3 regions of the Bradyrhizobium sp. IC3195 genome follow, and region 1 is predicted to be linked to each of the others. Evidence: riboswitches for the same ligand, from Rfam matches in the RefSeq annotation. Region 1 holds a riboswitch; each other region holds the start of a gene.

Region 1 (10,197 bases):
TCCTGGTCACGACGGGGCGGCGCTTGCGCGAAGGCGGCTGGCCGCAGGGCGTCGATACCGTCGTCGTGATGCTCGATGGCGGCACGGCGTTCCAATCGCTGGATCCAGAAGGCCTGCAGATCTGGTGGGGTGCCTATCTCGGCATGCCCGATCAGATCATCATGTCCGGCGCGCTGGCCGAGGTCGGCCCGCGCATCGTCGCGTTGCGGCAAGAGGCGCGCGAGCGGCACGGCTGGATCATGGATAGCTACACCATCAAGCGCAGGCGTTGAGCAGCATGCTTCCCGAATGGGTTACCCAGAACTGCCCCGAGGTCTCCGCTGTTCATCGCGAGGCGGCCATTGCGCGGCAGGGGCAACTGACGAAGCCGACCGGCGCGCTCGGCCGGCTCGAGCAGCTCGCAATCGAGCTTGCGGGCCTGCAGGCCACCGAGCAGCCGCGCGCCGCGCGGGTGCCGATCATCATCTTCGCCGGCGACCACGGCATCGTCGCGCAGGGCGTGTCGGCCTATCCGCAAGCCGTCACCATCGCGATGATGGCGAATTTTGCTGCCGGTGGCGCCGCGATCTCGGTGCTGGCGCGCGAGCTGGGTTCGAGCCTCGAGGTGGTCGACGCCGGCACGCTGACCGAGGCGCAGATCGCGGGAATCGTCACCGACAAGCCGCGCAGCGGCACCCGAGATTTCAGTGTCGAGGCCGCGCTCACGCCCACGGAATTGGCCTTCGCCTTCGAGGCCGGCCAGCGCGCGGTGGCGCGCGCCGAGGCCGGCCGGCCTGATCTCTTGATCTTCGGCGAGATGGGGATCGGCAACACCACGACCTCAGCAGCGATTGCTGCGAGCCTGCTCGGTGTGAGTGCCGACGAGATCGCGGGCAGCGGCACCGGCGTCGATGCGTTGGGCCGCGCGCACAAGGTGCGGGTGATCGATGCGGCGATCGCGCATCACGGCGTTGCGGGGGCGTCACCCGAAAAAATCCTGTGCGCCGTAGGCGGCCTCGAGATCGCGGCGATCTCGGGGGCGATCATTGCGGCTGCGCAACGCCGCATTCCCGTGTTGCTCGACGGCTTCATCGTCTCGGTGGCGGCGCTGGCAGCAGTGCGCCTCAACCCGTCCTGCCAGCCGTTCCTGTTGCCCTCGCATCAATCGGCGGAGCAGGGACATCGGCTGGTGTTGCGCGCGCTGAACGTGCAGCCGCTGATCAGCCTCGATCTCAGGCTCGGCGAGGGATCGGGTGCCGCGATCGCGCTGCCGCTGGTGCGCTCGGCCTGCGCACTTCACAACGGCATGGCGACGTTCGCGCAGGCCAACGTGCCGGATCGGCCTAGCTGATGCGTTGATTGACCGAGACGACACGCCAGCCGCCCGCGAGCCGGTCGATCCGGCTCAGCGACAGCGGATCTATCACGAAGCGCAGCGCGGCGTCCGGTGTGAGATCGAGCGCGATGCAGAGCGTGGCACGAATGGTGCCGGAATGAACGACCAGCGCCGCGGAGCCTGCGCCAATCTGCGCCAGGCCCAGGCGGACGCGGGCGACCTGATCCGCAAAGCTCTCGCCGTTCGGCGGCCGTCCGTGCGCCGGATCGCGCCAGACCTGCGCGTAGGCCTCGCCGCCGGTCGCGGCGAGCTCGTCATGCCGATGGCCGGTCCAGTCGCCGAAATCCTGCTCGCGAAACTCGCTGATCAGCTCCGGTTCGAGCCCCAGCGCGCGCGCCGTCTCGACCGTGCGCCGCGACGGGCTGGCATAGCCGGCGAGATCCGCGGGCAAGAGGCGCCTCAGGGCCGCCAATGCCGCGTGATCGCCGAGGTCGGCCCGCGCATCGGCCGCATGGATCGTCCCGGGCATGCCCACGACGGCCGCATGCCTGATCAACCAGAGGAAGGTCTCGCCTTCCATGCTCATCTCCAGGGAAAGTTGGTTGCTGTGGCCATAACGCCGCAACTGGCACATTGACTCTGTCTTGGCGGTAATCCTAGATGCTCGCGACGGTTTTCCCGAGAGGGAATGAAAAGGGAATGCGGTGCGGGGAAAATTGTCCCCAATGCCGCGGCTGCCCCCGCAACTGTAAGCGGTGAATCCTTCGTCACGAGCCACTGGGTCCTCGGTCCCGGGAAGGCGACGAAGCGGTCACGACCCGCGAGCCAGGAGACCTGCCGTCAGCCGTGGTCACACGCGAAGATGTCGGTCGGGGAGTACAGACATTCGGCTTCATCGGACGGCTGCAAGGCCAAAGGTGAGACCTCGTTCGCTGTGACGTGCCACTGACGTCATACCGAGGTTTTGACCTGTGTCTTCCATCCGTATCGCACGACCGCGCCGCGTCCTGCTTGCCTCCGCCGCGTTCACGTCCTTTGCCGCTCTTGGTCTGCCGGCCGCTCTGGCGCAGCAGGCCCGAGAGTCGCTGCCACCCGTCGAGGTGTCGCCCGCCCAGGCCCGCAAGCCGGCCAAACCGGCAGCAGGAACGGCGCAGGGCGCGCGCCGCGCGGCAGCGCGCAGGCCGGCGGCTGTATCCGCAGCGCCAAGACCCGTCACGCCGGATTCAACGCCGCAAACGCCGCTCAACTCCAACGCCGTTGCCGAAAGCGCCTCGCGGCTCGGCTTGACGGTGCGGCAGACGCCCGCGACCGTCGAGGTTGTCTCCGCCGAAACCATGCGCGAGCAGGGCCATCGCACCGTGTCCGAGGTGGCGCAGGGCGCCGCCGGCGTCACCTCGGGCGACAACCCGGCCGAACCTTCGGCCTTCTCGATGCGCGGCTTCACCAACAGCCAGATCAACACGCTCTACAACGGCATCAAGATCGGTCCGCAGAACATGACCTCGCGGATCGTGGACACCGCCAACCTTGAGGCCGTGGAATTCCTCAAGGGCCCGGCCTCGCTGATTTCGGGCGAGGGCGCCGCGGGCGGCGCGATCAACTTCGTCACCAAGCAGCCGCACACCGGAGCTGTCCGTAACGAGGCCGATTTCTCCTGGGACTCGCTGAACTCGTTCCGTGCCCATTACGGCTCCGGCGGCAGCACCAATGTGCAGGGCCTGGACTATCGCTTCGACATCAGCCGTTCCGCCCTCAACGGCTTTGCCGATGACACCAATGTCAAGACGTTCGGCACGTCCGGCCAGCTCAACTACCGTGTTTCCGACAGCCTCAGGATCTGGGGTGCGGTCGAATATCGCGAAGACCGCTCGAAGGCCTATTGGGGCGCGCCGCTGGTGCCGGTGGCCTTCAGCGGTTCGCATGCGACGACGGGGATCGTCTCCGGCAATTACGTCTCGAATTACAACGGAACCAATCTCGGTGCCGTCACCATCGACGACCGCACCTTCAACACCAATTACAACGTTCTCGATAACCGCAACGTGGCGCAGGAAGTGTGGCTGCGTGGCGGCTTCGAGCTGAAGCTCGCGCCTGACCTCACGCTGAAAAGTCAGGCCTATGGCTATGGCGCGGAACGGACCTGGTTCAATAACGAGATCGAGGCGTTCAATTCCACCACGAACCTGGTCGATCGCGAGCGTTTCTATGTCGCCCACAGTCAGCGACTGGTCGGCAACATCACCGACCTGATCTGGGATACAAATATTGCGGGCTTCGACAACCGGCTGGTCACGACGCTGTCGTCGAGCTATCTCGATTTCGTCAGGCCCGGCGCGGCAAACTTTCCCGGCGATTCCGTCTCGCTGGTCGACCCCAACCGCGGTTTCTACGGCCTGCTCACGACGCAGCAGCAGACCGCGCGCATAGACAACGAGGCGCTGTCATTCGAGGACAGGCTCAAGCTGACGCGCAGCTTCGCGCTGATCGGCGGCCTTCGTGTCGAGCACATCGGGCTCGACCGCAACTCGACCGACAAGAACGGTGTGGAGAAGGTGGGCTTCCCATTCAGGAAAGACTGGGCGCCGGTGACGGGCCGCATCGGCTACACCTGGGAGGCCGTTCCCGGCCTGACCTTCTTCAGCCAATACGCCACCGGCGCCGACGTCGCAGCCAACAACATCTTCCTGCTCTCGCCCACCCAGCCGCTCGACCTGACCACCGCGCGCACCTATGAGACCGGTGTCAAGCACCTGTTCTGGGACAATCGGGCGGAGTGGTCGTTCTCGGCCTATGACATCCTGCGCAAGAACGTCTATGCGGCCGCCGGCGGCATGCAACTCAACATCGCCGGACGACAGGAGTCGAAAGGCGTCGAGCTTGCCGCCTCGATACGCCCGATCGAGCCGCTGCGGCTGTGGGGCAACATCGCCTATGTCGATGCGCGCTATGCCGACTACAATTTTGCCGGCGGCTCGTTCTCCGGCAACACGCCGCCAAACGTGCCGCGTATCGTCGCCAATGCCGGCGCGTCGTATCGCTTCTTCACACCATGGCCGGTGGAGCTTGGCATCACCGGCCGTCATGTCGGCGACCGCTACAACACCGACGCCAACGTCGTGACGATGAAGGCTTACACTGTGGCCGACGTCTACGCCTTCGTCGACATCCCCAAGACGGCGTTCAATGCGGTCGACCAGGCCCGCCTGACCTTCCGTGTCCGCAACATCACTGATAAGCGCTACGCGATCTGGGGCGATCCGTTCTATCCGGACCAGATCCTCCTGGGCGCGCCGCGCACCTATGAAATATCGGCCGCGTTCAAATGGTGAGGCCTTGAGCGCATGATGAGCGCGATCGTCCTCACGCATCGCTGGCTCGGCATCGCGTTCTGTCTGCTGTTCGCGATGTGGTTCGCGAGCGGGATCGTCATGCACTTCGTCCCGTTTCCGTCGCTGACGGAAGCGGAGCGATTTGCCGGACTTGTGCCGGTCGATCGCGACGGGACGAGGATCTCGGTCGCGGACGCCGTTGCGGCGAGCGGGATTGCCGATGGCAGGCGTGTTCGGCTGATCCAGCGGAGCGATGGACCGGTCTACGTCGTCTCGGGCTCCATAGGTTCGCGAGCGGTTCGCGCCTCCGATGGAGGAGACGCGTCGGTGACATCAGCCGATGTCGCGCTCACCATCGTGCAAGCTTATTCACGTCAGCGCGGGCTTGAGGCGGTGCGCGCTGCGATCGTCGCGCGGTCGGATTACGATCAATGGAGCGTGCCGAACGGTTTTGATCGCCATCGCCCCTTGTTTCGCGCCGCTCTCGGCGATGCCCCTGGAACGGAGGTCTACGTTTCGTCGCTGACCGGCGAAGTCGTCCTGGATACGACGCGCAGCGAGCGCGCGTGGAACTGGGCCGGCAGCGTGCTGCACTGGATCTATCCGACAATTCTGCGCAGCAGCTGGGCGCTGTGGGATGGCGTGGTCTGGACGCTGTCGCTGCTGGCCCTAATCGCGGCATTGCTTGGTGCGGTGCTCGGAATGGTGCGTGTGAAGATACGGGGACGCCAGCTCTCGTCGCCCTATCGTGGCTGGCACGCCCTGCATCACATCATCGGTCTCGTCGCGACCGTGTTTGTGCTGACCTGGATCTTCAGCGGCTGGCTGTCGATGGATCACGGCCGCCTGTTCTCGCGCGGGCAACTGACTCCGACAGAGGCCGGCGTGGTCGATGCCGCCCCGGATTGGCGAGACGCGTCGTCGCTCGATCCGCAGCCAATATCGCCGTTGGCCCGCGTGGTCGAATGGTTCGCCTTCAACGGCCATGTCTATCGGCGCGACCGGGTTGGTCTCGGCCGTCAGGCGTTGATCAGGGCAGGGGACGCGCCGCGCGATGGACCGGCGTCATACCTGGATAGGCAGGAGATCGGCGACCTGACGGCGCGCCTTGGCACCGGCTGTGCCGCACCGTTCCTGCTCGCCGGCAACGACGACTATCCGGCGCAATCCGCACTTCCGGGGGCCCCCGTCTACCGGACGACCTGCGGCGATCTCTGGTTCGATGTCGATGCTGCCGATGGCAAGCTGCTGCAAAGACTGGACCCGTCGCGCCGCGCCTATCGCTGGCTTTACAGTGCGCTGCACACGCTTGATTTCCCGATTCTGCTGGCTCATGCGCGGCTGCGTGACGCTCTCATTGTCGGGCTCTGTACGCTCGGGCTGATGTTCTCCATCACCGGCATCGTCATCGGTTGGCGGCGCTTGCGGGCATGGCTGGCGAGCGCATAGCCAGTCGCGAAATCTCCGTACCCGGCGCGACCCGTTCGGCGCGCCGGGTTATCCACCAGCGGCCGGTGATGTCCTCGCTTACTGACCGTACAATAAAGAGAGGCTGAGCCGACCTGCGTGCATAGCTCTTGGTCAGTGCTGTCTCCCGCACCGCCGACCGATCGCCTGCAAATTAGACAAACGGCCTTGTGCGATCCGATTGCAGTGCAACGGGCGCTTCTATTTGCCTCGAAGAATCCAAGGGTGCGCTGCACATTTTGACTTCGCGGCCTTCTGCTCTCTGCGCGAGCAGCGCTGCACGGAAACGTGCAGCCGATGCTGCGCCGCGCAAGGCCGGTGGCTTGCTAGCGCTTTGGTTTGCGACAACTCTGACCCTATCCCGCGGCCATCGCTCTGTCGCACGCTCGCACGTGATGGCATGACAGGGAATGATGATGAACGTCACGCGTAGCTGACTGTGCAGATGAGCGATTCCGGCAATCACTGGGAGGTCGGCACCGATATCGGTGGCACCTTCACCGACATCATCGCGATACGGCGCGATTCCGCGGAGGCGCGGATTGCGAAGGTGCCGTCGCGCCCCGACGCACCGGTGCAGGCGATGCTGGAGGCGATCGAGGCGGTCGGCCTGCGCAAGAGCGAGGTGAAGCGCTTCGTCCACGGCACCACGCGCGTGACCAACGCGATCGTCGAGAACCGGCTGCCGAAGGTGGCGCTGGTCGCGACCGAAGGCTTTGCCGACGTGCTCGAGATCGCGCGCTATCGCCGCCGAGACCTCTACCGGCTCGACGTTCCGCCGAAATCGCCGCCTCTGGTGCCGCCTGAACGCTGCTTTGGGCTCGCCGAGCGCCTCGATCATGAGGGGCGGGTGCTGAAGGCGCTCGATGAAGCGGAGGTCGAACGCCTGGTGGCGTGGCTGAAGGGGACCGGCGTGCAGAGCGTCGCGGTTGCCCTGCTTCACGCCTATGCCAATCCGGTGCATGAAAAGATGCTGGGCGAGCGGCTCAGGGGCGTCGTCGCCCACGTCTCGCTCTCGCACGAGGTCAATCCCGAGGCGCGCGAATATGAGCGAACCTCGGCAACCGTGTTCAACGCGGCCGCGATGCCGATCGCGGTGGAATATCTCAGCGAGCTGGAGCAGCGGCTGCCGATCGGGCCCGGCCTGCAGGTGTTTCACTCCGCCGGCGCCATGGTGCCGATTTCGGCGGTGAAGCAGCGTCCGCTGGTGATGGCGATGTCGGGCCCGGCGGCCGGCGTCTCGGCGTCGGTCAGCATTGCGCGCCAGCTCGGCTGCGCGCGGATGCTGACCTTCGACATGGGCGGCACCACGACGGATGTGTGCCTGATCGTCGACGGCCAGGCCGAGATGACCGACGGCCGCATGCTCGGCGACAAGCCGCTGCGCCAGCCGATGCTCGCGGTGCATTCGATCGGCGCCGGCGGTGGATCGATCGTGCGCAACGGTCCCGGCGGGCTGACGGTCGGGCCGGAGAGCGCCGGCTCCGAGCCGGGCCCGGCCTGCTATGGCCGCGGCGGCACGGAGCCGACCATCACCGATGCCAATGCGGTGCTCGGCTATCTCAATCCTGAGACCAAGCTTGGTGACCGCATCGGCATCGACATCGCGGCCGCAAAGCGCGTCATCGCGCCGATTGCCCGCGCGCTCGGGCTGAGCCTGACGGAGACGGCGCTCGGCATCATCAAGGTCGCGAACGCGACCATGGCCCGCGCGCTCCGCCGCGTCACGGTCGAGTGCGGCATCGACGGGCGCGATTGCACGCTGCTGGCCTTCGGCGGCGGCGGCCCGATGCATGCCGCGGGCCTTGCCGATCTCTACGGCATTGCGGAGGTGGTCGTGCCCAGTGCCTCGAGCGCATTCTCGGCGCTGGGCTGCCTCACCGCCGATTTCAGCTTCCTGCAGCAGCAGACCCTTCGCGCCGCCCTCGACGACATCGATCTCGCCCGCGCCTCGGAACGGATCGAGGCCCTGATTGCCGATGCCTCGGCGCCGCTTCTCGCCAACAATGTTGCGAAGGCGGAGATCCAGGTCGAGCCGGTGGCCTTGATGCGCTACGCGGCGCAGAACGACGCCATTCCGGTATCCTTCACGCTGCCGCTCGACGTCGCCAGGCTGAAGCAAGACTTCCTGACGCGGCATCATGAGCTGTTCGGCTATGCGACCGGCGAGCCCTGCGTCATCGAATTGGTGCGGGTGCAGGCGCGTCGCCCGTCAACGACAATTGTCAGCCGGCCGGCGACCGCGGCGAGGGCAGTGTCTATGAGCACGCGCACCTGCTCGTTCGACGGCTTCCACGACATCGCAACCGCGATCGTCGACCGCGCCTCGCTCACGGAGACCATCATTGGTCCCGCCATCATCGAAGACGCCTGGTCGACCGTGGTGGTGCCGCCGGGCTGGCAGGCGAGGCCCGATACATCAGGCAATCTGTTCCTGACGCGGAGGGCGGCATGAAGCTCGATCCGTTCGTCGTCGAGGTCATCAGGCACGGGCTCTCCGCCGCGGCCGAGGAGATGAGCCTCGTCATGACGCGCTCGGCGCGCTCGCCGCTCTTGCGCGAGGCCGGCGACCTCTCGTCGGCGATCACCGACGGCCACGGCGGCCTGGTCGGGCAGGGCCGCGACATTCCGATTCATCTCGGCGCGATGGCCTACACCATCCCCGAACTCTTGAAGGTGATGCCGCGCGATGGCCTGAACGACGGCGACGTCGTCATCTACAATGTCGGCGCGCTCGGCGGCAATCATCTCAACGACGTCAAGGTCGTGCGTCCCGTCTTCTTCGACGGCGAGATCGTCGCCTTTGCAGTCAGCCTCGCGCATTGGCCAGACATCGGCGGCACCTGGCCTGGCAGCTATTTCGCCAAGGCGGTCGATACGTTCCAGGAGGCGATGCGGATTCCGCCGGTGCTGATCGCAACCGCAGCCGGCCTCAACGCGCCGATCGTGCAGCTGCTCAAGGCCAATGTCCGCGATGCCGAATCCTGCGAGGGCGATCTTCTTGCCCAGATCGCGGCGACCAAGGCCGGCGAGAAGCGCATCGTCGAGCTCTGCCGCGAGCATGGCAAAGCCGTCTTCATGGCGGCGCAGTCGCGCCTGCACGACCTCTCCGAAATCGAGATGCGGGCGGCGCTGCGCGATCTTCCGGATGGCGTCTACGAGGGCGAGGATTATCTCGACGACGGCAGCGCGAACAATGCGCCGGCGCGCATCCATGTGAAGATCACCATTCGCGGGGATGAGGCGACCTTCGATCTCTCCGGAAGCTGCGATCGCGTCTCAAATTTCTGCAACACGACTCCCTTCATGGCGCGCTCGGCTGTCGCCTATGCCGCGCGCATCATGAGTGGGCGCGACATGCAGCAGAATGCCGGCGCGCTGCGGCCGCTGACCATCATCACGCGCCCGGGCTCGATCCTCGAGCCCGGCTGGACCGCCTCCGTTGCCGCCGGCAATCACGAGACCTCCATGCGCATCGTCGATGCGATTTTCCGTGCCATGCAGGACACCATTCCCGAGCGCCTGTCCGCGGGCGGGGCAACCACCGCGGGTGTGCTGTTCTTCGCCGAGCCGCGGCCGAACGGGTCGTGGAAGATGCTCTATGAAGTCCATGGCGGTGGCGAAGGCGCGCGGCACGATCGGGCCGGCACGTCCGCGACCCGCGTGCATCTGTCCAACACCTCGAACACGCCGGTCGAGGTGATCGAGGCGAACTACGCGATCCGGCTCGAGCAGCAGGCCATCCGCCGGAATTCCGGCGGCGCGGGCGCGCATCGCGGCGGTGACGGCTCGGTCCGCACCTACCGCATCCTGGCGCCCTCGATGCACCTGACCACCTGCGTCGAACGCATGGTGATGGCGCCGTGGGGCATGCAGGGCGGCGAATCGGGCAAGGCCTGCCGCATCTCGCTGGTCCGGCAGGGCGCCAACGTCGCCATCGACGGCAAGTCGAACCTGGTGTTGCAGCAAGGTGATCTCGTCACGATCGAGATGTGCGGTGGCGGTGGCTACGGCGCCGTTCCGGCGGAGTGAGGCAGTGGCGATGAGCAGATTGTTGCGAACCGGGCTGAATGCGGGCGAGGCCGC
Region 2 (10,197 bases), on a different contig from region 1:
AAATCAGGACAACGTGATCAGTGGGCAAGCGGGCGGCGAGCTCGACCTGAAGGCCCAGGTCGGGCATTTGATTCGTTGGCGCGAGACCAGCCTCTCCCTTGGATTCGAGAAGTCAGTGATCTTCTACCGCTTCATCGGAAACGTAGGAAACGAGCTGATCTCGACGCCGACCCCGCGGAAGGCGGAGGCCTCGTTCGCGCATCCCAATCCTAGCAATCCGTCCGTGCCGACATGTCAGACGATCGCCAATTACTATTGGTCCTCGGAAACTTTGGCTATCGGACGAGTTACCTACCATTTCAACTTCATGGTCGTCGATCGCAATTGCAGCGCGCTGGGATACTTTTCGTGGGATCCGTTCATCAGCATCCACAATTGATGCGGATGATCATCAAGGCGTCGAAGGAACCGCGCAGCGGGGAACGGCCATGATCCCACCCCCCTCGACTCCGAGGTGGCATAATATGGTCCGGAGGCGTGCCGACCTCACCCATCGTCCCTGGCGGATCGGCCTTCTCGACAGCTGTCGCTTTTTTCGCGTCGCTCTCGAATGGGACCGATCCGCCGTCAGCACCATCCAGTTCGGTCGGCCCAAGCACTTGGCAAGCTCCGCGGTTGCCGAGCATCCCACGGTCGGGAGGAAGGGAAACAGCAATGGCCAAAGACAGACCCTCAACCAAGAGCCAGCGCTCCGAGTCTCACGTTGCCGTTCTCATCATCGTCGACGCCGAGACGCTGCTGTCACGGTATCCGAATGTCAGTCTCTCGCCTGATGCGCCCGTACGCGTCGACAGTGAGCATCTCTATGTCCTGGCCGCGCGCGATGGCGGGCCACTCGGGAGCAATGACGGCCATCTCGATCTGGCCGTCAGGCCTGGCGTCCGTCTGCGCATCCGTGGAAATGCCCTGGCCTTGAGAGGAGAGCATATCGTCGTGTTTTATGGGATCGCGCAGGAACACGCTGATGTCCTTTCCCCCTTTGAGCTTGTCTTGCGCCGAGTCTTGACCGTCGCGACGCCCAACTTCGAGAATTTGTTGCAGCCGGGCAACCAAAGCATCGACGACCATTTCTGGCAGAGCCAAGTGCTGGCCGATGGCGTGGCGGCTTGCGATCTGAACTTCATGGTCTTGAACAAGGCCTGCTTGGTGCTGGGATACTTCTGATGGCGTCTCCAGATCAACATCTCGGGTCTCAGGGAGGTGCCGTAGTCGGCCGCTCCGAGCGCGGTCGTTCAATCCCGAACTCGGCTGGGAGTTCTGTGAGAGCTCCTGGAATAGCCAGTTCTCGGGATGTCGCTCGGCCCGTTTCGCGGCTCAAATTTTATGTATCGACGAGGGTACAGCCCGTGATCGAGAAGGCCAGCCGCAGCAAGAAATTCTGGACTCTTAACTCGATGCGGCGCCGCCGAGCCTTATCGCTGGCCCCTACACACGCCTCCGTCTTACTGCGGATGCATCGTCCGCCCGGAACGAAGTGGAGGAATGCGGCTCGTCCGTCGAAGCTTCGCCGTAAGCGGGAACACTTGCATCCAATGGCCGACGAACGGTCGATACGGCCGGAACGAGGACACGCGGAGCAGCTGCAATCAGGAAACTGACTCGCTGTCGAGGCTGACTCTTGTCATGCTGATGTGCTCGAAGGGCGCGCAGGAGGGGTAACCGCGATTAGACATTTTCGGGTCATGCCACTTAATCAACAGTCGGCGGACAGCATCCGCGACCGACCCGACATGCACTTTGCCCATCGACCGGCCGCTCAGGCGGCGCTTGCGACCCCGTCAACTACCAACCCTTGCAGTTGATGGAGGTGGCGGAAACGTGCCAATCGTCGTCAATACCCCGTCGGGGGCGTCGAATTCGAAACTGGGGTTCAGAAGAATGAAAAAATTGCTGGCGGGCACGGTAGCCCTCATCGCGCTGGCCGCGCCTGCCGCAGCCGCTGATCTGGCTGCGCGCTCCTACGTCAAAGCGCCTCCGGTGGTCATTCCGATCTATGATTGGAGCGGCTTCTACGTCGGCATCAATGGCGGTGGCGGCTCTGCGCATCAGTGCTGGGACGTGGTCAACGCCGGCGGCGTGGTCGTCGCTCCGCCCGTTGGCATGGGGTGCCATCATGCGACGGGAAGCACGGTCGGCGGTCAAATCGGCTACCGCTGGCAAATAGCGAACTCGGTGTTCGGTCTGGAGGCGCAGGGCAATTGGGCCGATTTCAAGGGCTCCAACGCGAACCTTGCTTTCGCAGGCGTCCGGGATGACTCCACGCTTGATGCATTCGGCCTGTTCACGGGCCAAGTCGGCTATGCCTGGAATAACGTGCTGCTTTATGTAAGAGGTGGGGCTGCAGTCGTCCGTGACAAATACCGGGTCTCCGATTTTGCGACCGGGCTCACTATCGACAACGGCAGCGAAACTCGTTGGGGCGGCACGGTAGGGGCGGGCCTTGAATTTGGCTTTGCTCCGAACTGGTCCATCGGCGTTGAATACGACCACCTGTTCATGGGTCGTCGGGATGTGGATTTCTTTTTTTCACCCGGACTCGTGGGTGTTCCGGTGGGCACTTTTGCAGGGACTGCCCGTATCGGTCAGGACGTCGATATCGGCTTGGTCCGTGTGAACTACCGGTGGGGTGGCGTGATCGCCACGACCTATTGATCGATCTTCGCCAAAATGGCGCGGGTTCGCACCAATATCTGAGCCGCATCGCGGCATAGAAACCTTGGCAACAGGGACTCGCATCAATGGCGCTATCGGCTTCTTGTCGGTACATCGGCTCGAGCTGGTTAGGCGTGGTTCAAAGGAATCTGGCTGATCTGGTTATGACGCAGCGCCACGGCGAAGATCGCGGCGAACTCAAGCGTGCTGCCGTGGTCGAACGCCAGCCGCTTAGTGGCTGGCTGCGCCGATTTCCCGGACCCGTGCCTCCACCTGCATCACCGTCGGCTTTTCGGCCGTCGGAGAATGATGAGGCAAAAAATAGTTTTGTCGACCGTCGTAGTTAACCCGGCCCTCGCTTAGGGAGACACAGGTCATCGATTACAATCGTTCCGGTCGGCCGCACTGGCCACCTCGGACGAAAGGCCGACGAGCGGTCGAAGCGGCGCTCGTGCGAGGGTGGGACATAACGTCGACGACGTGATGGCTTGCGTCATCGTCGCTGCCGATCTCTGCGCCCGATCAGCCTGCCGAACCCCCGCTGGCGCGGATCAATTGGGAGCGCCTCGGAGAGCGGATGCAAAATCTCCAGAGGTGGATCGGCAGCGCTGAAGCGGAACTCTTGTGCTAGGACAGAAACGCGGCTGTCATCCGAGCCGCATTGCCAGCGTCTGCTCGTAGTAGATCACCTCCGCGAAGCCACGGCCGAGGAAGACCGTCAGTGGGTCGGCGACGAAATCAAGCGCGAAGGGGGATGAAGAACAAATCGGTTTGCCTGATCCGACCGGGCTGCAATGAAGATGCCCCCCTTTGACAGGGTTGCCCTCTTTACAACTTCCGATTGCGTGATAGTAATCCCCTCTAGCCCTACGAGGGGGGCGGCCGTGGCGATCATCGAGAACATTCGTCTGCTCAAGGGCGTAGCCGTGTTGCGCTGATTTACTTCATGAGACCCACCTCACCGACCTGCGGAAATACTGTAAACCCTAGCCGCCATCAGCAATGGAGCGCATGTACCGGCTTAACCCAACAAACCATCTGTGTGTCCGGTTTTGTCGCGCTGCAATCAAGACGCCACGATGAGGAGGTCCGGTTCTATGCCTTTGTCATGCTGGCGGGTGACGGCGACGACTACCGGCGCCTGCCGCTGTCAATGCCGCTAGCATGAATAAAATGGGCTAGATACGGCCGAAAGTCGCCCACACCCCGTCTTCGCCGTCCCAGCTGCCGCGGCTCGCCGCCTTGGAGTACTCCGTGGCGCGCTGCTCGAAGAAATTGGCGTGCTCGACGCCATTGAGAATCTCGACGAGCCACGGCAGCGGATGCGCCTTGAGCTGGGTGAACCCGCCCTCCTTCGCCTCGAAGAAGCCGAAGACCGGGGCAATCCGGAGTTGGGCCAGTCGCCAGTCGGCGACGTAGCGGACGTAGGCGTGGATATGCTCAGGCAGCATGCCCTCGATCTTGCCAAGACCGAAGGCGAGCTCGACGAAGTTCTCCTCCAGCTTCACCATGGTCTTGGCGACGTCGACAATGTCGTCGCGGACGGAGCGCGTCACCGCGCCGGTTTCGCGGTGCCATTCGTGAAATAGCTTGATGATGCCCTCGCAGTGGAGACTCTCGTCGCGCACTGACCAGCTTACGATCTGTCCCATGCCGTTCATCTTGTTGTGGCGTGGGAAGTTCAGCAGCATGGCGAAGCTGGCGAACAAGGCCATGCCTTCGGTGAAGGCGCCGAACATCGCCAGGGTACGGGCGACATCCGCCACGCTGTCGACGCCGAACTCGTGCATGTAGTCCGCCTTGGCGCGCATCTGCGCATAGCCGCGGAATGCCTCGAACTCGGTCTTAGGCATACCGAGCGTCTTGAGCAGCAGGGCATAGGCGTCGATATGAACCGTCTCCATGTTAGTGAAAGCGGCCATCATCATCTGGACGGTGAGTGGCTGGAAGAGCGGAATGTACCGCTTGAAATAATTGTCGCCGACCTCGATGTCCGACTGAGTGAAGAAACGGAAGATCTGGGTGAGCAGCGCGCGCTCGCTGTCGGTGACGCGGTCCGAAGCCCAGTCGTTGAGGTCGGCGCCGAGCGGCACCTCCTCGCCCATCCAGTGGGTCTGCTGCTGGCGCTTCCAGAACTCGTAAGCCCAGGCATAGCGATCGACGTCGTAGCTGCCGGTCGAGTCAAGGAGGCCGACGCGTCCCTTGCCGATCAACGTGCGCGGATCGGCGCGCGACAGATCGATCACTGACATGCGAGGCACTCCTCATAGTCGGTGCGCTGCCGCGCCGGCTGCTGCGTCGGCGTTGCATCCCCGGCAATCTTGCCGGCGAACGCCGCGCGCGAGATCGACTTTGATCGACAGTAGTAGAGGCTCTTCACCCCACGCTTCCACGCCGTCCAGTGCAGCATGTGGAGGTCCCACTTATCGACGTCGGCCGGCAGATAGAGGTTGATCGACTGGCTCTGGCAAATCAACGCGGCGCGGTCGGCGGCAAGCTCGACGATCCAGCGCTGGTCGATCTCGAAGGCGGTGCGAAAGATCGCTTTCTCGTGCTCCGACAGGACGTCGAGATGGGCGACCGATCCGTCGTGCGCGATGATCGACTCCCAGGTCGCCGAGGTGTCGGCGCCTTTCGCGGCCAGCACCTTAGCGAGGTGCGGATTGCGCACCGAGATGGCGCCGGATAGCGTCTTGTGGGTGTAGATGTTGGCCGGGATCGGCTCAGTGCAGGCGCTGGTGCCGCCGCAGATGATGCTGATCGAGGCGGTCGGCGCGATTGCGATCTTGGGGCTGAAGCGCGCCATCACGCCGCGTTCCAGGGCATCCGGGCACGGGCCACGCTCGCGAGCGAGCGCCACGGATGCCGCATCGGCATCGCGACGAAGTTTTCGGAACATGTTCAGATTGAATGACTTGGCCAGGGTACCCTCCATTGGAATGCCCTTGGCCTGGAGAAACGAGTGGAAGCCCATGACGCCGAGGCCAACGGAGCGCTCGCGCAGGGCGGCGTAGCGGGCACGCTTCATTCCGTCCGGCGCCACCGTGATGAAGTGCGTGAGCACGTTGTCTAGGAAGCGCATGACGTCCTCGATGAAGCCGGGCTCCTCATTCCACTGGTCCCAGGTCTCGAGGTTGAGCGACGACAGGCAGCACACCGCGGTGCGCTCCTCGCCGCGATGATCGATGCCGGTCGACACGGTAATCTCGCTGCACAGGTTGGAGGTCGAGACCTTGAGGCCGAGCTCGCGCTGGTGCTTGGGGAGCGCACGGTTCACGGTGTCGATGAACAAGAGATAAGGCTCGCCGGTCTGCAGCCGGTTCTCAAGGATGCGTTGCCACAGCTGGCGGGCATCGATCTCGCGGACAACCTCGTTAGTCTTCGGGCTGCGCAGAGCGAATGCGGTGCCGGCGCCCACGGCACACATGAACTCGTCGGTGACGTTGATGCTGTGATGTAGGTTGAGGCTCTTGCGGTTGAAGTCACCAGACGCCTTGCGGATCTCGAGGAACTCCTCGATCTCGGGATGGTGGATATCGAGATAGACCGCCGCCGAGCCGCGCCGCAACGAGCCCTGGCTGATCGCCAGCGTGAGGCCGTCCGTGACGTGGATGAACGGGATGATGCCCGAGGTGACGCCGCCCCTCGCCTTCTCGCCGATTGAGCGAACATTACCCCAGTAGGTGCCGATGCCGCCGCCATTGGAAGCAAGCCAGACGTTCTCGTTCCAGGTGCCGACGATGCCTTCGAGCGAGTCCGACACTGAGTTAAGGAAGCACGAGATCGGAAGGCCGCGCGTCGTGCCGCCGTTGGAGAGCACCGGTGTGGCCGGCATGAACCACAGCCGAGACATCGCATCATATAGACGTTGGGCATGCGCAACATTGTCCGCGAAGGCGCAAGACACTCGGGCGAACATGTCCTGGAGGCCTTCGCCGGCGAGCAGATAGCGGTCGGTCAGCGTCAGCCTACCAAACGAGGTCAGCAGGTCGTCGCGCGACCGATCGAGCGAAAGGTCAGACGGAGTTGGCGATCGCGCGGGGGGCCTCGGCAGGGGAGCCGGCAATGCTGGGGGCTGCACAAGACACAGTTCAGGTGTGGTAGGCTTTGCCTGCGCTGAGGGCTGCCGCACACTCGGCAGCTCAATGAGATGACCATACTGATCGAAATCGTAAGACGCCGACATCGGCAACCCCGTGATATTTGGGGGCTGGGACCGTGCGGACGACTTGCGAGGAGACCCGGCCAATGTCCCCGGCTGCAAGCGACCCACCGGGCACCCCGCCCGAGGACATGGGTTCTGTCGCGGTAGGTTTCCTGGCTCGCGGGTCTTCCCAGCGCTGTCGCGCTAATGCCTCGGAATAGCCGCTGCCGGCACAATGGGTTCCCCTTAACTCCGTGCCACCATATATGCGAATTGAAAACCACGACGACACCACATATAGAAGCCGTTGCCCAGACTCGTCAAGACGGCACAGTCAAGTTAACCAGTTGGAGCAGCCCCGAGGTCGAGGTTCGAAATTCGCCGAGCGCCTGTCCTGAGAGCCTCACTCAAAAAGCATAGATGTCTCAAGGCCTGGCCAATCGGCGAGTTAGGAGCCTCAGATGGGCGACGAGCGGCCAGGCGAGCTCGGTAGCGGCGGAACCTTCGAAGTCTTTGCAGAGATGCCGACATCTGCCGAGCCACGCAAAGGTGCGCTCGACGACCGAGCGCCTGCGATCGGCCAAGATGTGCTCAAGCCTTTGGAAGTGGCGTCGCAAATTCTCCAACAGGGGAACAGCAACCCTGGACATCCTGAATGTTGGCATCGATCGGTTCGCGGTCCGCGAATTGAGTTGGGCCGGATCGGGTTTCGGTAGCCATACGCGTCTCGCCATTCATCGCTTTCTGTGGCCCTTAGATCAAAAATTGTCTGGAGCCCGACCGCAATCGATGCAGCCGCCCGTGGCAATGTCCCACGCTTAGTGGATTTGACCCCGCCAGCTCTCACATCAGACGTGCCAACTTTGCCGAAGAGGCGATTCGTATGCTTTTCGCAGGCCGGGCGAGCCGCCTCACGTGCTCAGTTGTCTGGCCGCGAACATAAGCCGTCCTGACCGAACGCGGTCATGTCAGGTTATTGGCAATCAATCCTAACGGGATGAGCTATGCTTGAGTCTGGGTGACGAGCCGATCCGGCGGCGCGGCCTTGCTGGGTGGGAATGAAGCCGTTCGCAACATTGGCGTGAGCGGCGGCGAAGAACCGTGTTGTATCTCACCAACGACCTTGAAGCCGTGACGTTGGTAAAAGGGAATGTTTTCAGGGTTCGAGCTTTCGAGGTAGGCAACAATGCCGTTCTCATCGCATCGTTGAAGGGCGTATTTCATCAGCAACGTGCCAAGCCCTTTTCCGATCCAGTTCGGATCGACGGCAATGAGCGGCAGATACCAATGTGGCTCGTGGGGACGATGTTCGGCCATTCTCCGCCGCAAGTGTGCCATATCCTCGGTAATCTCCGGGCGCAGGGATAGCGCCATGATTGCATCCAATGCCTCCTCGTCTTGCTGCACGTTGGGAGGCAGCCACAGGGCCGCGCCACGAATCTCTCCCGCGACGTAGGCTGTGCCATGTGCAAATGCTCGGCCCCCACAGGCGTCAATGAACTGAGGCATGCTCCTAAGGTATTGCCTTGGGTCAGGCCAGCTCCAACGCATCAACGGATCCGCGGCAAAGCCGAGCACAATGGTCCAGACAGTGCTTGCACGAATGTTTGCGTTCGCAGATCTGATATCTGATTCTTCTGTCATGATGTCGTTTTCGGGGCTCTGTTTTGGCATTGGCCTTCCAAGGAGGAGCATGGCATCGACACATCTGACGGTGAGCGGAATGGATGCACCGACGGGGACCCGCCGGGTGCATTTGGTTTCCCTTCCGAGATCTCCGCCTGTCTCAGACGGCTGACGTTGACGGCCACTTCGGACGAAGGCTCCTTGGTCGGCAATGCTTGGATCTACATATTCCTGGCGGGCTTCTGCGCTTCCACGCCCTATCTGGAACCCGCCCCGCCCTTCCCAAAGGAAGCTCCGACGTTCTCAAGGTCGACACGGTTCGGGTGCAACGTCCGCGAAGGGAATGACATGAGGACGCCTCTGAGATTGCAAGTGCGAAGAAGTCAGGGCATGGCGAACATCGGGCGATGGCTGCCTGAACCGGGCTCCGGCACGAGCAAACAGCTTGCCAGGTGTCGCGCGTCGAGGTCCAGACTAGGCAAGGAATCATCACCTCGTCTCGTATTGAGTGGTTCTCGTAAGTTTCTTGGTCAAAACACATGCTAAGTGCGAAACCTCCATTGCCAACGTCGTGTCCGCGGCCACCGGCAGAGAGAGCTTTCGTCTGCGAGAGTCATATGCGTAGTACAGCGGCTTTCCAATTATCGCATGTTGTCTGCGCTCCTTGATGTTCTTGTGTCCAACAGCTCTCGGCGCATCATCGCCGCGATTCGCGATTGTCGGATCAAGGCAACGCGACTGGATACCACGACGCTGCCGCCGTGGACCTACTGGACAACGCAACTTGGGATCGCGCGAGAGCTTTCGTGCCTTGATTGATCGTCAGACGTGTCGATCGCTCGCACAACGGCGTTAGCTCTATCGAGCGAAAACGTTGCTGTCGTGCCCTCGTCGAACTTGACGCCTAGGTCAGTTGTATCCGCCGCGATCCTTGCCATAGTGGGAAAGACAGCAGGCTGACGTAGTTGCGTGAGTAATTCTCGTAAAAGAGGTTTTTGGCCACAAGCGTTGATGGCTTCGTAGGACTTGTTCCAACTCACTCCCTGATCGGAACGGTTTGGAAGATTTCTTGGCGCTGGTATGCTTGCCACACCGGGTCCGAGATCCACGTGGTGAGTCATGCTGTTTCATTCTGTCTTGGAAAACTGTAGTCGCCGGGGCAGCATATCAGGAGGCATTGTAGCGAAGACCTCCCCAGAATGGTAGGGCTATCGCATATGGGCAAGAGCGCTGAGAAGGAAGTCATTATTCCATCTGGCTTCGAGCATTTTGTGGCTGGTGCGCACGGGGCCTGGTGTCGCCTGCAGTGTATTGATGGCCAGCTTGCGGATAGCTGCGAGGTTTTCGGCGGCATGGCCCTTGCGACTGCGGCATGCGTCCTCGTCGAACAGAACGTCGAGAACCCAGTGCAAGTTATTCTCGATACCCCAATGGGCACGCACGACCTCAAGCAGTTTCTTGGCAGGGAGCGGACGCGATGCCAGAAAGTATCGTACCGTGTGCTTGGCGGCTTTGCCGGTATTGGCCCGCCAACTGTCGATGCGGCCAACGGCAGCGATGGCTGGGAAGCCGTATTGCTTCGCCAATTGCGGTGCCGAGGTAACGATGGCCTGCCGACGCTCGGTGCGGCCGTGGGCGGTTGTCCTCCGCTGGCTCGCCCGCGCGGGCTTCCGGGCGGTGTCGACGAGCGCCTTCGCCGCCTTGAACAGCCGGCCGCGATTGCTCTTGATCGCCAACACGTAGTGGACCTTGCACTTGCGGATAGCCCGCTCGGT
Region 3 (10,197 bases), on a different contig from region 1:
CCTCTCCAGCACGGCTTATGCATCCCCGTCACGCACCGGATGTTCGACGGCACAGCGGAACGCCTCGGTGCCAAGTTCCTGATGAGAAGTGGCAGCACGTTTGCCGTCATTGAACCGTGTGGTTCGGTTATCGTTGCCGGAATGTGGGCTTTTGATCGCTGCCATGCCTTCGGGCACTTTCGGCCAAGGGGCCATGGCGCGTTTGGCGCTCCTTTCGCGACGTCCGGCGCTCCGGAAGTCGAGAACAGCCTCAGTCAGGCGCGCTTTGTACTCGATGGCGAACGACGGCAAGCCGATCTTCGCCGAGCATTTGGGGTGTGGCTGGCACCGCAAATCAAACGTGCTGCCCGGGTAAGTTGTAAGTTGCTGGCTTAGCCAAGTGTCTTGGCCTATTCAACACTGATCCTGTTGGTCGAGAAGGTGGCTGGATGGCGCGCGTGCTCGAAAAACCGCTGGGAAGCTGGGACTGGCGACAAATGCGTTCTGCTCGAGGCAGCGGCCCCGACCGCGCAAGCCGCATTTGTCCTTTCCACCGATCTGGCGTGCAACCCGCGGGCAACTGCGATGCTCATTGCGGTATCGCTGATTGGAGAGCACTGCTACATCATCTCAATGCTAGAGATGCACGGTCATTCGCGTAGCAGATGTCGCAGCATCAGCTTGAGACATGATCTGAGAGGTTGACGGAAGACTGCTCTTGCCGATAATCCAAGTCGTCGAGGTTCTCCGGTTTCCATTTGATCCGGAGCTAAGAGGGAAGCCGGTGAAAATGCCGGCGCTGCCCCCGCAACTGTGAGCGGCGAGCCGCTGTCCAACGACGTCACTGAAGCCTGCGCGGCTTCGGGAAGGCCGGACAGCAGCGATGACCTGCGAGCCAGGAGACCTGCCCCGACACTATATTCGTCCACGGGCGGGGTGTCCCGGTGGTGCGCCAAGCAGCCGTCGCACCGCGACTTCCCCTGCCTGCGTCCGCCATGGCCTTTGCCCCCAACATGGGTTAACGCTATGTCTCTTCTCTCCCTCCCTGTTGCCACGCTCGGAACGCCACGCATCGGTCCAAGGCGCGAGCTCAAAGTCGCTCTAGAAAGCTACTGGGCCGGAAAAAGCAGCGAACAGCAGCTGCTCGAGGACGCAGCTGGCCTGCGTGCCGCGAATTGGGCCCGTCAGAAATCTATCGGCGTCACGGTCATTCCATCGAACGATTTCTCGCTGTATGACCAGGTGCTCGACACAAGTGTCATGGTTGGCGCCATCCCGGAGATCTACGCCTCGAAAGCCGAATCCGTTTCGCTCAAGACATACTTCGCCATGGCCCGCGGTTCACAATGCGACGACCAGGAAGCGAGTTGCGGTCACGGACCGCGCGGATTTGGCGCACCCGCGCAGGAGATGACCAAGTGGTTCGACACCAACTATCACTATATGGTCCCCGAGTTTCACAGGGGACAGACTTTCAGGCTATGCTCTCGCAAGCCGATCGAGGAGTATGAGGAAGCCAAGGCCCTTGGCTTTCAGACCCGCCCCGTCCTGATCGGGCCGGTCACATTCCTAAAGCTCGGCAAGAGTCCCGATCCCACGTTCCAGCCACTCTCACTGCTGGATGAACTGATACCGCCCTATATCGAGGTTATGCAGGAATTGGCCAAACGTGGGGCAAATTGGGTTCAGTTCGACGAGCCCAGCCTAGTTCTTGATCTGGATGAGGGGACGCGAAAATCTTTGCGACATGCCTATGACCGGCTCGCCAAGGAGGGGCCGGCGATCAAGATCATGGTTGCCAGCTATTTCGGCGACCTCGGCGACAATCTGGACACCGCCTTGAGCCTGCCAGTTGCCGGGCTGCACCTCGATCTGGTTCGAGCGCCACAGTTGTTGCACCAGATCATCGCTGGCGGCCGAAGTGATCTCGTCATGTCGCTCGGTGTCGTCGACGGTCGGAATGTATGGCGGTCGAATTTGTCGTCGCTGCGCCAGCGGCTCGAACCCGCGATTGCGAAGCTCGGCAAGGATCGTGTACAGATCGCCCCATCCTGCTCGCTGCTTCATGTGCCGGTCGATGTTGAACTCGAGACCGGGCTCGCTTCCGACGTCAAGAGCTGGCTTGCTTTCTCGGTCCAGAAGATGCGGGAGCTTGCGATCCTAGCGCGTGCACTCGCAGGCGACCAGAATGTTGCGTTAGCTCTTGCCGAGTCGGAAGGTGCCGCGACTGTCCGCCGGACTTCGCCGAAAATCCGTGATGCCAATGTCGCTGTCCGGATGAGAGCGATCGACCAGACCATGTGTCGGCGCGCGAGCCCATTTGCCCGTCGGGCCGAGATCCAAAGCAATCGATTCGGACTACCGGCTTTTCCTACCACGACGATCGGATCATTTCCGCAGACCACAGAGATCCGGAATGCCCGTGCGGCGCATGCGCGAGGTGCGATAAGCGACGAGCAATACGACAAGTTCCTCAAGGAGGAGACTGCGCGCGCCGTACGTTGGCAGGAGGACATCGGTCTTGACGTCCTCGTGCACGGCGAGTTTGAGCGCAATGACATGGTGCAGTACTTCGGCGAGCAACTCGCCGGCTTCGTATTTACCAAGAGCGGATGGGTGCAGTCCTACGGCTCGCGCTGCGTCAGGCCACCGATCCTGTTTGGCGATGTAGCACGGCCGAAGCCTATCACCGTGGACTGGTGGCGCTACGCGCAATCACTAACAAGGAAGCCGATGAAAGCGATGTTGACCGGACCGGTGACGATCTTGAACTGGTCCTTTGTTCGGGATGATATTCCCAGAAGCGAGGTCTGCCGCCAGATTGCGCTCGCGATCCGAGACGAAGTCCGCGATCTCGAGAATGCTGGTGCGACCATGATCCAGATCGACGAAGCTGCAGTCCGCGAAGGATTGCCGTTGCGTCGATCGGAGTGGGCGGCTTATCTCGACTGGGCCGTCGATTGCTTCCGCATCTGTTCATCGGGCGTCGCCGATCAAACGCAAATTCATACGCATATGTGCTACTCGGAGTTCAACGACATCATTGGTGCGATCGCTGCAATGGACGCGGATGTCATCTCGATCGAGACATCGCGCTCGAAAATGGAACTACTCGACGCGTTCAGGAACTACGAATATCCAAATCAGATCGGGCCGGGCGTGTACGACATCCACTCTCCACGCGTTCCCGAGACGAGCGAAATGAAGGAGCTGATGGTGTTGGCTCGGACGCGGCTGCAGGATTCGCAGCTCTGGATCAATCCAGACTGCGGCCTGAAGACGCGCAAATGGGAGGAGGTTCGGCCAGCGCTAGCGAACATGGTCACTGCCGCCCGCGAACTGCGCGCTGCATTCGATCCGCGAGGCCGTTGATCCGGGCTTCGGTCTCTTTTCGACAAAGCTGATCCGCTTGTGGTCATTTGCGCGGGAGCCTTAGGAACATAAAAAATGCCCCGCCCCGCTTAGCGGGCCGGGCGAAAGTCTGGGAGGAGCGAAGCTGACGCATTCGCGCGGACTTCCATCGGCGAAGCCGCCAGTTCGATCACGGCGAGGACATTCGCCGAAAATCTGAGCCGAGTTGAAGCACAAGATCAGCGTAGCTCAATTATGCCGTGGTATGCGACCGTATAGCCTGAGAGTTAGAATCTACACCAAGGTTTGTCGCTCATGAGCACGTCGGCACGATTACGACAGCAGCGAGGGGGCATGCCGGGCGGTCGCCGCAGGACAGCAAACTCGGTGCGCTTTCCTGCCTGGAGCCTTATGTTCGATCAGGGCGACGTAAGCCCGGCTCCATGGATCTCGCAAGCTTATCCAATGCATAAGCGGTTGCTAAATTTGAACCTTGCTTAAGGCAGTCCTTGGTCGACCGGTTCCACCCGATAGTCGGGTTTCGGCTTGGGCGCTGAGGAGCACCCTATCGGCACCGCGGCATCATCAAGCTCGTGACACCCTCCGCATGGTCCGCTCATAGATCTCAAACAGAGGTTTCTGGACCTGATTACGGAGTGTCGCCGATGCCTATGGCCGCTCCAAGGCCAATGGGAGGGCATGCTGCACGCCGCATACACGTATGTAGGATCGCGATGAAGCGGTCACGCGTCAGGAACGAGCATCATTTACGATGCGGATCCCCATAGGTTGTTGAAATCCAATTGCGCCAGAACTGGTCGTGGCGATCCACGTCCAGCGCCTTGCTGTTGGTGCTGAACGTACCCGGGACTGGCAGTGCCTCGCATTCGCGTGCAGTGAGTAGGACCGGCTGCGGCCGGATGTCTCAGAGCGTATGGGGCGGGGCTCAAGGAGTGGGAGTGCTTCGCCGCACCCGCGCGGCGGCAATCGTCCGTCCTCATCGGTCGGCGGACACGAGAGGCGTCCGTTTCGCGCGATATCACTGCGCAACTGACAGACCTGCGAGGTTTACATTGTGGTGCCGGAACCAGAGCTCAGCTAGGCTCCGCCATGCTGTTTGCGCCGGTGGTCGAGGAAGCGATCACGTTGCGCAGAAGCCATTTTGGGGGGGGGGCGGCAGCCTACGTGCCCGCGAGCACCCCCCATTTTCTTTCGACAGAATGAGCATGAGGTCCACTTCCTGCTGTCAAACGGCCGCGTCAATACGGCCCGTCCGTCTCGGCGCTGTGTCACGGATTGCCGGCCTTGGCGGACGACAACGCGACCGAGCTCCGTTCGGCCTCAGCTTCTTGCTCCAATTGCAGAATATGCGCTCTTAGCGCATCGGAAGTCGCTGCCGCTGTCTCGCTGAACAGCGGATCTCCATCATTGGTGAGGGCGGAAGCGATTTCGGTCCAATCCTTAGCCGAGAGAGCCTTCAGAGCGGCGGGAAAGAAATCTCGTTCTTCCCACATCATGTGGTGCCGCTCGCGTACTATAAAGTCGCGTATGATATTGCCGACGTCTTGCCGAAAGAGGTCACGATCCGCGAGGATAGCGTCAATAGCTCGCGCGAAGTGGTGCAAACGGTCGACGACTTCCTGGTGTTCAAGCGCGAGATCGCCGACGATTGCAGCTGCCTCCGGATCGCGAGACTTGAGCTTGAAAAAAATCAAGTCTTCCTGTGGATGATGGTACACCTCGGGGTAAACCTCGAAATAGCTGATAATCGCGCGAATGACCTCATAATCGGGCCGGATCCCCTTCTCAAAAATCTCCAATTCGCGTTGAAGAGCGACCAGAAGAAGATCAATGTTGCGATGCTCTCGAAGCAGAAGATCGATGATCATTGCGGTGTTCCTGGAGGCACAATCTAGGCTGGAAGCGATTTCTGCCATTTGCAAGACTGCCCAAGCCGAATTCGGTGTCCTTCGCGGGGCTGCGATTTGTCCGCGCCATTCGACGCAAAAAGTAGCGCGCTTCAATTTGAGCTGGCGTAAATCAACTTAGCTGAAGTGTTGCACAAAGCTCCTGGGCAGTCCGTCGTTACGCAGCACGACCGCACAGCGCACGAAACCACCTGATAGAGGTATTGGGCTGCCTGGTCTTCGCGGTAGATCTCGCTATTGGGAGTGAGACGCTTCGGTCTCGGAATTATGCCAAATGGTTCACGACGATGAGGTCGCCCACGCAAGACGCTGGTCGGATGGCGTCTCGTCTCGCTAGAACTGGCGGCCTGGGCGTGCATGGCGGACCCTATCTTACCAACGTCGATTCGACGCAGATTGGCTGCTCCTGACGAATTGGAAATTTGGATGTTTTCCCTAGGTAGAAGCCCCTAAGTATTTACACGTAAGTCCATGAGCGGGGCGTGTATGGGGCGACGCGGTCACTTGGTTGCTCAAACATGCTCAAATCGGATTACGAAGCTGCATGCTGGCTTCGTCGGCCGCGCACTGCCGTACCCCTGAAGAGCTCCAGCCAGCCGAAACGTTGTCGTCCATCGCCACTTTCGGCTCGCCGCAGGAAGTCTTGTTCGGCGCCTTGACTTTGATCCTCGTCAGCATCGGTCGGCCGCGGAGGTGACGGGGCCGATGTTGACGGCATCCTGATCGATGTACGCTGGCGTGGTGACGTGCTTGATGATCATGCGATAAGTACGCATGTGGACCGAGTTGGGGTCTAGCCCGGATCATAGGTCTCGGCTCGCGTGACATATTGACCTGGCGCAACGGCCGGCCTGGGTGTGTTGCATCGGCAGGCGTCACCGAAAACATGATCGGCTCGGTGCGCGCGAAACCTGCCGTTCGTCAGCTTGATGCATGAATAAGCCATTCACGCTATTTTGCGCTGCTGCTAGAGTCCCGCGGTAATGGCGATCCGCATCAACTCGGACATGCTGCGGACATTAGTCTTGGCCATCAGGTTCGCACGGTAAACCTCGACTGTCCGCGGACTGATGCCGAGATCATGGGCTATCACTTTGTTAATCTTGCCGGCTAATAGTCCCTGCAGGACGTCGCGTTCGCGCGACGAGAGATCCGCGAGGCGGGCTTCCGCCTGCAGTTTCGCTGCGTCGGCTGGCTTTGTTGGCCGCGCTTCCAAAGCACTATTGATCGCACGCAATAGCACCTCCTCCTCGAACGGCTTCTCGATGAAGTCGACCGCACCCGCTTTCATCGCTTCGACTGCGAGCGATACGTCGCCATGACCAGTTATTAAGAGGACGGGGCAGTCGGCGCGATCGGCTTTCACTTTTCTGACGAGTTCGAGACCGCTCATAGCCGGCAGACAGATGTCTGACACAATGCAGTCAACCGGACCGCTTGCGACGTCATTGAGAAACGCGGTCGCCGTCTCATAGGTTGCTACGTAGAAACCATTAACATCAAGCAGAAACGCGAGCGAGTCCCGCATAGCGGCGTCATCGTCGATCACGAGAATGCGCCGCCCAGTCATGTGTCTTCACTAAGCTCCGCAATCGCGCGGTGAACTGAAAGATCCTGTCGCCGCCCGGATTCCTCGTGGCTCGATGATCGTCCAGCAGATCGATAGCCCCACACCCATGCCATGCGTGTTAGACGTGACAATGGGCTGGAACCGGCCGTCGCTGATGCAGAGCAGGGTAGCGAAGCTCCCCCAGTCCGCGGCCGCGGCGAAAGCGGGAAAAACGACCGGAAGGTAGATGATCGTGCCCGTGCGGTCCTGAAGATGCGGACTAACGCCCGTCGCAGCACGAGAGCCAACGCGGCGTCTGCCGCGCCAGGCCCATAGCCGTACCTGATGTGGTCCGACATGTTTCTGGCAGGCCCTCTCATTGATCAACTCTAAATTGTTTACCACGAGAGGCCACCCCGAGGCAGTCCCGGCCTCAACTCACGCCAATCTATTGCGCAGGATGGTCGCCGCTATCCGGGCCAGATGCGCCAGTGCGTCGGCTGCACGGCGACGCGTTCTCCGGTCTTTGCCTTAATCCAGCCGTCGAAGATCCGGCGGCAAGGAAAGACCACCCGGTGAATGGTGTTACCCTCGATCACGGCAATCTCCAGATCCCGATCAAAGGGCGGCGCAGTTTCGAGCCGCTCCCAGGTCAGGTCGCCACTAGATCCTGGACGGAGTTCATCGCTGCGGGCTGACAAATTCAGGCAACCTTCTGAACACTACGGACGAGATCGCTTGGTGTGCCGCGCGAACAGGCTCAACTCGGTATAACCTAGGCGGCGCGTGCTCTCGATGGGGTCGGCCGCGGCCGGGATTTTATCGGCCGTGGCGCCGTTGAACCTATCGTGCCGGGACATGATCCGCTCGCTAACCGAAATATTAGGATTGGCGCTGCGAAACAACTCCCGGGCTTCGGTCGAATCGATCTGAATCAGCTCAAGCCCGCGGCGGTTGGTATTCATCGCTGTTCTGCAGAAGTTAAACTGGACTGCGCTGCGACGATCTGGCCGGCGCCGCGACAAATGTCGCCGTAGTCTGTCATGCCGAAACATCCTCCGTTGGTGAAAATCTCCTTGTCCCACGACGTCAGCGCGGGGCGTTGGGTTGTGATGACGTCAGCCGCGCCCTTACGAGCGGAGCGGCATCCCCAATCGAGAACGGGAAGGCGCGGGAATTTTCTTGACACCATTCGGATGGGCCTAGTTGCGCTCGGCGCTGATCATCGCGCCCGTCCGCAGGTCGATGAAGTGGACGCCATCGCACGCAGCGCAGGTTATTCTGTGCAGGTCATCGGCACGCGGTTCGGGTGCGTCCGGCAGCAGTCCTTGAACTCGGTCGCCGGTATCTGGACATGAAAAGATGATGGGGCGCCAAGTCTTTCTGTCTGCCATGTGTGTGACCTTGGACTGGAAGCTCACTTCTATCAGTAGGCAGTCGCCGCAGAATTGATACAGGTCAAAAAGAGCTGATGCGCGTCCAAAACGGCCAAGCTCGAGCGGCTGCTGCGAGCCCGACAGGCCCGCGTTGGCAGGCGACATGTCTCAACTCGGGCGATCCGCCAGGGTCCCGCGTTGGTCTGCAACACGCCAGCGTGTAGCCGAGTTGATTTGAGGCGCATCCCTCGCGATGGGCCACGACAGCATCTGTCCTCAATGCTGCGATAGCCAGCAAGCAGATAGTCAATTGATCGCTCGCTTCGCATTGTCGGCAGCCTTGCCGGCGCTGATCCCAGATAATCTTTGGCGCTGAAGTCCGGAATCTTGGCCTTATCAAACGTTGGCTGCGACAAGCCTGATCATCGGCTTTGCTGTCGGGGCGGCAGGGCGGACCGTCAGAAGGTCGGGGCGGTTCGCCTCATTGGCCCGCGATCACGTGCGCGTAGTCTCGCCGTCGATAGTCCTGGCCGCCGGCACGCCTCAGAAATGCCTCTGCCCGGTCATTGGCGCAATGACCTGGTGTTTGCGGCAATGCCTCGTGAGACCACCAAATATCGCGTGTAAGGTTCGCGGCGTCTCGAGCCTCCATATTGCCAGCGGTTGAGTATGGGAGTTCAAGGTGCAAAATTGTAACGCTCCCCCGAGATCGCGATCGATAGAGATCAATAGCCGGCATCTCGGGCGTGACGGCGCATGCTGCTCTCGATCCTCTCTTCGAGACATTCCCCAATTCATCGTCACCCCAATTTGTTGGTCGAGGGCTTGAGCAGACCAGAAGACGCTGTCCCTCGGCTCAAACAGAGTGCGATCTGCAAAGCTAGACAGATAGAGATAGCGCGGCTTGCGGGACAACAGGAGCGCGCGGGCCGCGCTGCCAAAGTCTCGACTTTATCTCGACGGAGCAGCGGACAACCAAACCTCTTGGGGGTGCTGCTTGAGGCAGATCAAATACTCTTGAGGCGCCAATGGCAGGATGGTGGATAAGCAAACCCACAAGAAGAGGGGGCCATGCCTTCATTTAACGTTCGGTTCATTAAGACCGTTTGTGACGATACCGGTCACGAACATCGTGCCTGTCAGGCAGCGTTTAAGATCGATGCCGCCTCGCTAAGTGCTGCTGCACAGCAGGCGGAGACCGATTTCTGCAAGCAAAAGAGTGTCCGCGATTGGACAGTCTTCGCCGATGTGATCGAGCTTCGAACCCCGCCTGCATTGCCGTCGGCATAGGCTGGTTAGCTTGAGTTTGGCGAGAAGTCTGCGAATTGAGTTGTGGGGTCAATCTGTAATCTAAGCGTGATCCCGGACAGGGTCGTGTCGACCGTCGATTCGAGAGAACAACTGGTGATGCTTTCGTCAATTCGGCGGGCACCCTGTTGTCTCACCACACCTAAGCGGACCTCGCTGGACGGTTTGCCGCCTGCCGTTCAATGGGGTCTGCAGCGCTCGGCCAAGCATCGTACCGGCAGGGCAATCCGGATCGAAGGACCTGCTCCCACAAGTCGGTCTTGTTTGATCCAATGTCAAAAACAAGTCTGCCTCCGGCAGCTATGGCTGTTTCGAAGGGTTAGGCTTGGTTGTCCAATCTGCACACATACCCTTGACGGTTTAGACATCTCCTCAGCCGGTTACGCGCGGGCCTGTCCCAGACATCCGAACCGGCTTAGTTGAGCTCGCAGGACATCGATGCGATCGCACGTGACCTTAGTCTGTCCGTATCCGCCTTTCGAACCATGGCGCAAAGACCGGGCTCTCCTGAACTCTTGAGCAAGCGCCTCGCACTTGGCGGTGTTTCCGAGAATGCGCTTGCTGCCGCAATCGAGACTGCGATCTGCAACGCGTGTGTGGCCTGTGTCAGACCAAAGTCCGCTGCGCCGCCGACCTCGAGAGCCAACACCATGCAAGTCCGCTCAAAGACTGCCCGAACGAACAGACCCGGCGCGATCGGTCGTGA

What was found. A riboswitch is a leader RNA that binds a small molecule or an ion and turns the genes downstream of it on or off. The one in region 1 is predicted to bind cobalamin.
Region 2: it holds a riboswitch for cobalamin, as region 1 does, so the genes downstream of both, I6F09_RS35820 (ribonucleoside-diphosphate reductase subunit alpha) here and I6F09_RS13910 (TonB-dependent receptor) in region 1, are expected to answer to the same signal.
Region 3: it holds a riboswitch for cobalamin, as region 1 does, so the genes downstream of both, metE (5-methyltetrahydropteroyltriglutamate--homocysteine S-methyltransferase) here and I6F09_RS13910 (TonB-dependent receptor) in region 1, are expected to answer to the same signal.

What each region holds. Positions count from the first base shown of each region.
Region 1 is NZ_JADYVG010000005.1:266,503-276,699, forward strand. It holds gene cobF (precorrin-6A synthase (deacetylating)) at 1-272, shown strand, start outside; gene cobT (nicotinate-nucleotide--dimethylbenzimidazole phosphoribosyltransferase) at 278-1,330, shown strand; gene I6F09_RS13905 (histidine phosphatase family protein) at 1,323-1,895, opposite strand; cobalamin riboswitch at 1,969-2,172, shown strand; gene I6F09_RS13910 (TonB-dependent receptor) at 2,287-4,644, shown strand; gene I6F09_RS13915 (PepSY domain-containing protein) at 4,657-6,093, shown strand; gene I6F09_RS13920 (hydantoinase/oxoprolinase family protein) at 6,557-8,566, shown strand; gene I6F09_RS13925 (hydantoinase B/oxoprolinase family protein) at 8,563-10,143, shown strand; gene I6F09_RS13930 (aminotransferase class III-fold pyridoxal phosphate-dependent enzyme) at 10,154-10,197, shown strand, end outside.
Region 2 is NZ_JADYVG010000037.1:5,130-15,326, reverse strand. It holds gene I6F09_RS35840 (inclusion body family protein) at 1-379, shown strand, start outside; gene I6F09_RS35835 (AidA/PixA family protein) at 655-1,164, shown strand; gene I6F09_RS35830 (outer membrane beta-barrel protein) at 1,879-2,652, shown strand; gene I6F09_RS35825 (ribonucleotide-diphosphate reductase subunit beta) at 3,831-4,904, opposite strand; gene I6F09_RS35820 (ribonucleoside-diphosphate reductase subunit alpha) at 4,895-6,838, opposite strand; cobalamin riboswitch at 6,942-7,096, opposite strand; partial or broken gene I6F09_RS35815 (IS5/IS1182 family transposase) at 7,222-7,368, opposite strand; gene I6F09_RS35810 (GNAT family N-acetyltransferase) at 7,799-8,440, opposite strand; gene I6F09_RS35805 (ISAs1 family transposase) at 9,631-10,197, opposite strand, start outside.
Region 3 is NZ_JADYVG010000014.1:137,257-147,453, forward strand. It holds gene I6F09_RS24665 (hypothetical protein) at 16-291, opposite strand; cobalamin riboswitch at 703-906, shown strand; gene metE (5-methyltetrahydropteroyltriglutamate--homocysteine S-methyltransferase) at 1,006-3,351, shown strand; gene I6F09_RS24675 (hemerythrin domain-containing protein) at 4,620-5,219, opposite strand; gene fixJ (response regulator FixJ) at 6,226-6,828, opposite strand; gene I6F09_RS24685 (hypothetical protein) at 7,278-7,508, opposite strand; gene I6F09_RS24690 (hypothetical protein) at 7,530-7,772, opposite strand; gene I6F09_RS24695 (hypothetical protein) at 8,010-8,348, opposite strand; gene I6F09_RS24700 (hypothetical protein) at 9,255-9,473, shown strand; gene I6F09_RS24705 (hypothetical protein) at 9,907-10,197, opposite strand, start outside.